DNA from 2 places in the Rhizobium sp. SRDI969 genome. Region 1 is predicted to be linked to the other one. Evidence: predicted binding sites of a transcription regulator. Region 1 holds the regulator's gene; the other holds the start of a gene.
The links. The regulator PhoB, encoded in region 1, activates phosphate uptake and scavenging genes when phosphate is short. The targets are predictions, from matches to a motif close to TGTCATNNANCTGTCAT.

Region 1 (3,272 bases):
AAGGAAACCAGGCCCGAAAAATCAAAAATGCCGCCTTGCGGCGGCGAGTGGCACTATTTCCTTTTCGCGCTGCAATGTCAACAAAACGGCGCCCTTAGCGTATGCAGCAAGAGTGTACAGCGGCATTTCCAGTCATCAACAGGCATTATTGCAGAAATGACACGCAGGGGCAGCAAGTTGGGGAAAACTACGAATTCGATTCATCCGGATTCATGCGACTCTTGTCACGGAGTCAGGCTCACACTAGGTTAAAGATCAATTACTAGACTGCATGCGGCGGAACTAGTCACCAAAATTGATCAAGCGTTTCTTGTTTCGGAGCTCCCGGGACAACGGTGAGGGATTCTGCCATCACCAACGCAGAAGGTGGAGACAGGGCATGAACTGGACAGACGAGCGGGTCGAGAAACTCAAGAAACTTTGGGCCGAAGGACTGAGCGCCAGCCAGATCGCTGCGCAGCTTGGCGGGGTCAGCAGAAACGCGGTCATCGGCAAAGTGCATCGGCTGTGCCTCCCCGGCCGTGCCAAGGCCGGCGGCACCAACACCGCGGCGCGAACGCCGAAGCGCAATACCTCGGCGCCGCGCGCGCCGAACTACGCCTCACGGGTCACGACCCGCACCGTTACCCGCCAGCAGGGCGCGACCATGCTGAAGGAAGAGATCGAGATCGAAACGATCGAGGAAATGGAATATGTGCCGAGAGGCAATGTGGTGGTGCCGATTTCCCGACGCCTCGGCCTGACGGAGCTGACCGAACGCACCTGCAAGTGGCCGGTCGGCGATCCGCTGAAGGACGACTTCCATTTCTGCGGCTGCGAGTCCCCCGACAATTCGCCTTATTGCGGCTATCACCAGAAGCTTGCCTACCAGCCGGTCAACGAACGCCGCCGGGCGGCAGCCCGGGCCAGCTGAACGGGTGATCATTGCTAGAATGACGAAACGGGCCGAGTGGCCCGTTTTTTATGCAATTTTGGTCCGTGCGGATGGCTGCCCCTCATCCGCCTGCCGGCACCTTCTCCCCGCTTGCGGGGCGAAGGGACATGCCGCACCCTCTCCATCCCCACCAACCTTTCGCGGGGCACGTCCCCTCGCCCCGCTTACGGGGAGAGGGTTAGGGTGAGGGGCAGACGTTAGCACGAGCCCTTGTCAGTAACCAGAACGGAAGCCCTCAGGCTTCCATCGAATAGCCGGCGCCGCGGACGGTGCGGATAACGTCCTGCATGTTGGAGAAATTCAGCGCCTTGCGCAGGCGGCCGACATGGACGTCGACGGTGCGCTCGTCGACATAGATATCGTGGCCCCAGACGCCATCCAACAGCTGCGAGCGGGAGAAGACCCGGCCCGGCGACGACATCAGGAATTCCAGCAGGCGGAATTCGGTGGGGCCGAGGCGGACTTCACGGGTCTTGCGATGGACGCGATGGGTCTCGCGGTCGAGCTCGATGTCACCGCATTTCAGCACCGTCGACAGCACCTCGGGACGGGCGCGGCGCAGCATCGCCTTGACGCGGGCAACGAGCTCGGGGGTCGAGAAGGGCTTGACGACGTAATCGTCGGCGCCCGTCGACAATCCGCGGACGCGCTCGCTCTCTTCGCCGCGCGCCGTCAGCATGATGATCGGCAGGCGCTCGGTTTCCGGCCGCATGCGCAGCCGCCGGCAGAGCTCGATGCCCGAGACGCCGGGCAGCATCCAATCGAGGATGAGAAGATCGGGAGTGCGCTCCTGAAGCCGCATTTCGGCTTCGTCGCCACGAAGAATGGTATCGACCTCGAAGCCTTCCGCTTCGAGATTGTAGCGAAGAAGCACGCTGAGGGCTTCCTCGTCTTCAACAACTGCAACTCTCGGGATCATGCGTATCGGTCTCCTCGCGCATGATCCTTAAACCGGGGGTGATTTAAGCAATGCATCCTGCGCAAACTCAGAAATTGGCTGCGACCTCTTTGCGCGCCCGGACGGGCGCGCACGCAATTGACTGGTCCGGGCGACTGGCCCGGACGGTTATTCCGTGACCGCGCCGACGGTGTTGGCGCTGTCGTCCTTCGGACGGTCGCCTTCCGGCTGCGCGCCTGTCGTCATGTAAAAGATCGTTTCGGCGATGTTGGTGGCGTGGTCGCCGATGCGCTCGATGTTCTTGGCGCAGAAGAGAAGATGCGTGCAGCTGGTGATGTTGCGCGGATCTTCCATCATGTAGGTCAGGAGCTCGCGGAACAGCGAGGTGTACATGGCGTCGATCTCGTTGTCGCGTTCGCGGATCGCATTCGCCTTGTCGGCGGAACGATTGGTGTAGACGTCGAGCACTTCCTTGAGCTGGACGAGCGCCAGCTCGGACAGATGCTCAAGGCCGCGGGCGAGCTTGCGGGGAACGCCGGTGCTTTGGACGGCGATGACGCGCTTGGCGGTGTTCTTGCCGAGGTCGCCGACGCGTTCGAGATCGGCGGCGATGCGGATCGAACCCATGATTTCGCGCAGGTCCGCAGCCATCGGCTGACGGCGGGCAATGGTGACGATCGCCTTGTCGCCGATTTCGCGTTCGGCATGATCGAGGATCACGTCGTCGGAGATGACCTTCTGCGCCAGCGCGGTATCGCCATTGACGAGCGCCCGGACGGATTCGGCGACCATCTGCTCGGCCAGACCGCCCATTTCGGAAATCCGCCTGGACAGGAACTTCAAATCATCATCATAGGCAGAATAAATATGTGTCGATGCCATGGGGCTTTATCCTCGAATAACGGGAAGGCTTGGTGTCGCCAAAATCAGCCGAAACGACCCATGATGTAGTCCTGGGTGCGCGGGTCGTCGGGATTGGTGAACATCTTGTCGGTGTCGTTTTCCTCGACAAGATTGCCAAGGTGGAACATGGCGGTGCGCTGCGAGACACGCGCGGCCTGCTGCATGGAGTGGGTGACGATGACGATCGTGTAGTTCTCGCGCAGCTCGTGGATCAGTTCCTCGACCTTGGCGGTGGCGATCGGGTCGAGCGCCGAGCAGGGCTCGTCCATGAGGATGACCTCAGGGCTGACGGCAACGGCACGGGCAATGCAGAGGCGCTGCTGCTGACCGCCGGACAGGCCGGTGCCGGATTCATGCACGCGGTCCTTGACTTCGTTCCAGAGACCGGCGCGCTGCAGGCTGGTCTCGACGATCTGGTCGAGGTCGGCCTTCGACTTGGCAAGGCCATGGATGCGCGGGCCGTAGGAGACGTTTTCGTAGATCGTCTTCGGGAACGGGTTCGGCTTCTGGAAGACCATGCCGACGCGGGCGCGAAGT
Region 2 (3,272 bases), 790 kb from region 1:
CGAAGGCCTGGAAAAGATCAAGCCGCGCGAGAAGAAGATCGCCAGGATCACCTATGGCGACGGCACCGTGAAGGAGGTTCCGCTGCTGTCGCGTGTCGATACGCTCGACGAGGTGATCTACCTCAACAATGGCGGCATCCTGCAGACGGTTCTGCGCGATCTCGCAGCCTGATTTTTAAGAAACTCGCATGATAATGGCCGCCGGAGAGCAGTTTCCGGCGGCTTTTCTTTGATGCGACGACAGTATTTGGACGGGCTCACGATGATTTGTTTTACGCAGGTTCCGGCCGGGCTACGTCTCACCCGTTCGTGACTTTCGGTTTGGACCCTGAGGGATTATTCGTACGTTCATATGTCAGGGCCTCCGGTACAAACATGCCGTCGGCGCTGAAAAAGAGGTGCAGGTGAATGTCCCCGCGTTTTTTGATTCCGCTGATTGCCGGCGTTGTTCTCTCAGGCCCGCTGCAGGCCGAAGACGGCACGCCGAAAGGTGTCGTCGAACTCTTCACGTCGCAGGGCTGTTCCTCCTGTCCTCCCGCTGATGCCGCGTTTCGCAAGCTGGTGAACCAGGGCGATGTCATCGCGCTCGCCTATCACGTCGATTACTGGAATTATCTCGGCTGGGCCGATACGCTGAGCTCCAAGGAAAATACCGAGCGGCAGTACGGCTATGCCAGGACGATGGGCCGCAGCAACGTCTATACGCCGCAGGCCATCGTCAACGGACGCGGCCATCTGGCCGGCGCCGATCTGAATGGCATCAACGGCAAGATCGACACCTTTAGCAGCGAAGGCAATGGGCTGACTATTCCCATCAGTGCCGCGATGCGCGGCGACGAGTTGGAGATCAAGATCGGCGCCGGACAGGGCAAAGCCAATGTCGTGATGGTCTATTTCGATAAGGAAAAGACGATCGATGTCGAAAAGGGCGAGAACAGCGGCAAAAAGATTTCTTATCTGCACAGCGTCACCAATGTCGAAACCGTCGGCATGTGGGACGGCAAGGCGACCAATCTGACGCTGCCGGCCAGCGTCCTGCAGCGACCGCAACTCGAGGGCTGCGCCATCCTGCTGCAATCGGCGACCGCAGACGGCGATCCGGCTGCGATCCTTGGCGCGACCGTAGTGATGGCTGGTAAAAATATCTGAGATTCCATCCGCTTTCGGATGAAGTGCCGGGGCGGCCCGGCCGAGCGTATTCGGGGCTGGGGTTAAGGTCGATACGCTCCGCCGGGCCTTTTGGCGCGCTGGCGCCAAACTGGAATTCATAAATCTCCTGCAAATGAGGCGCTGTTTTGACTGAAATGCGGCGCTGCGGAGAAAGCGTGGTGCCCGCCAGCGCCCTTGCGACAGAGACGCGCGGCGCTGCACTGCGGCGGAATGTGACGGCCGGCACTCTTGCAATTTGCGGCGGCTCGGGCAAACTGTCACCCTCCTGTCACAAGCGGAGGCCTCGGGAGACTGATGACAGATCAGCCGGATTTGCGACACGGCGAGAGCCGCTCCGTCGACAATAGTTCCTCAGTCGTCGTCGATCTCAGGGAATACAAACAAAGCAAAGACCTGCTTCCGGTGACCTTCCACCGGCGCGAACTGGACGCGATCCTCTGGATCTACGGCCGCATGGTCGGTGACGGTGAGTGGCGCGACTACGCCATCGATCACCTGAAGGACAGGGCGGTCTTTTCCGTTTTCAAGCGCTCCGGCGAAATGCCGCTCTTCCGCATCGAGAAAAACCCGAAGCTTGCCGCCAAGCAGGGCGCCTATTCCGTGATCAGCGTCAACGGCACCATCCTGAAGCGCGGTCACGAGCTGAACCAGGTGCTGAAGGTCTTCGACAAGACCCTGAAGCTCGTCGACAAATAAGCGATATCAGCTGTTAAACAGCGTGCCGGGATAGGTCGACGGGTCCGGATCGGTGATCATGCCTTCGCCGAGCGCGCGCTGCATGAACATCGTGTCCAGCCAGCGGCCATGCTTATAGCCGGTGCCCTTCATCAGACCGACCTCCTCAAAGCCGGCTGCGCGATGAAGCGCGATCGATGCGGGGCTGGCGCCGCCGATGACGGCGGCCATCTGACGAAAACCGAGTCCGGTGCAGCGGTCGATCAGGGCGGCGAGCAACGCCTTGCCGATGCCCCGACCGCGGACCTCAGGCGCGAGATAGATCGAATCCTCGACCAGCCAGCGATAGGCGGGACGCGTGCGAAACGCCGAGGCATAGGCGTAGCCGAGCAGGACACCGCCCGCATCGACGGCGGCGATATAGGGATATTGCTGGCTGACGATGGCCGCAAAACGTTGCGCCAGCTCGGCCTCGGACGGCGGCACGATCTCATAGCTTGCGACGCCGTTCAGGACCGATTCGCGATAGATTTCGGCAATGGCGGGAATATCGGCTTGCGTGGCATCGCGCAGGAGGAAGGACATTTTGGCGGTAGATCCATTGGGGAGGATATCTCTTCCTAAAACCATCCCGCGAAAGCCTGCGCAACAAAAAAGGCGGCCGAAGCCGCCTTTTCGATCTCAGTCTGCCCTGCTTATTTACGGTTGCCCATGAACTGCAGCAGGAACATGAAGAGGTTGATGAAGTCGAGATAGAGCGTCAGCGCGCCCATGATCGCCTTGCGGCCGGCGACGGCGACGTCATCGGCTTCCAGGTACAATTCCTTGATCCGTTGCGTATCATAGGCGGTGAGGCCTGCGAAGATCAGCACGCCGAGTACCGAGATCGCGAACTGCACGGCGGATGACGCCAGGAAGATGTTGACCAGCGAAGCGATGATCAGGCCGAACAGACCCATGATCAGGAACGAGCCCATCGCCGACAGGTTACGCTTCGTCGTGTAGCCGTAAAGCGACAGCGCGCCGAAAGAGGCGGCGGTGACGAAGAAGGTCTGCACGACGCTCTGGCCCGTATAGATCAGGAAGATCGACGAGAGCGACAGGCCGACGAGCGCGGCATAGACCGCAAAGGTCGTCTGGGCGGCGGCCACCGTCATCGTATTGATCCGGAAGCTCAGGAAGAACACCAGAGCCAGCGGCGCCAGAATGACCACCCACTTCAGCGGGCTCACATAGATCGCCTGACCGAAAGCGGTCAGTTCGCCATTGGCGAAGGCGAGTTGGAACGACAGATATGCGGCCACACCGGTGATCGCCAGGCCCAGCGCCATCAGGTTGTAGACCTTGAGCATATAAGCGCGCAGGCCTTGATCAATCATCTCGCCGGTCTGAACGCGGCTTTGATAGTTACGAAGATCAGCCATAGT

Region 2: a site for PhoB is predicted at 1,426-1,442, ahead of N2A41_RS21230 (DUF2794 domain-containing protein). Genes of this name have one in related genera too.

Annotation. Positions count from the first base shown of each region.
Region 1 is NZ_CP104035.1:174,068-177,339, reverse strand. It holds gene N2A41_RS00890 (GcrA family cell cycle regulator) at 380-913, shown strand; gene phoB (phosphate regulon transcriptional regulator PhoB) at 1,170-1,853, opposite strand; gene phoU (phosphate signaling complex protein PhoU) at 2,001-2,714, opposite strand; gene pstB (phosphate ABC transporter ATP-binding protein PstB) at 2,759-3,272, opposite strand, start outside.
Region 2 is NZ_CP104035.1:4,284,738-4,288,009, reverse strand. It holds gene acnA (aconitate hydratase AcnA) at 1-172, shown strand, start outside; gene N2A41_RS21235 (DUF1223 domain-containing protein) at 409-1,149, shown strand; gene N2A41_RS21230 (DUF2794 domain-containing protein) at 1,465-1,866, shown strand; gene N2A41_RS21225 (GNAT family N-acetyltransferase) at 1,873-2,430, opposite strand; gene N2A41_RS21220 (Bax inhibitor-1/YccA family protein) at 2,541-3,269, opposite strand.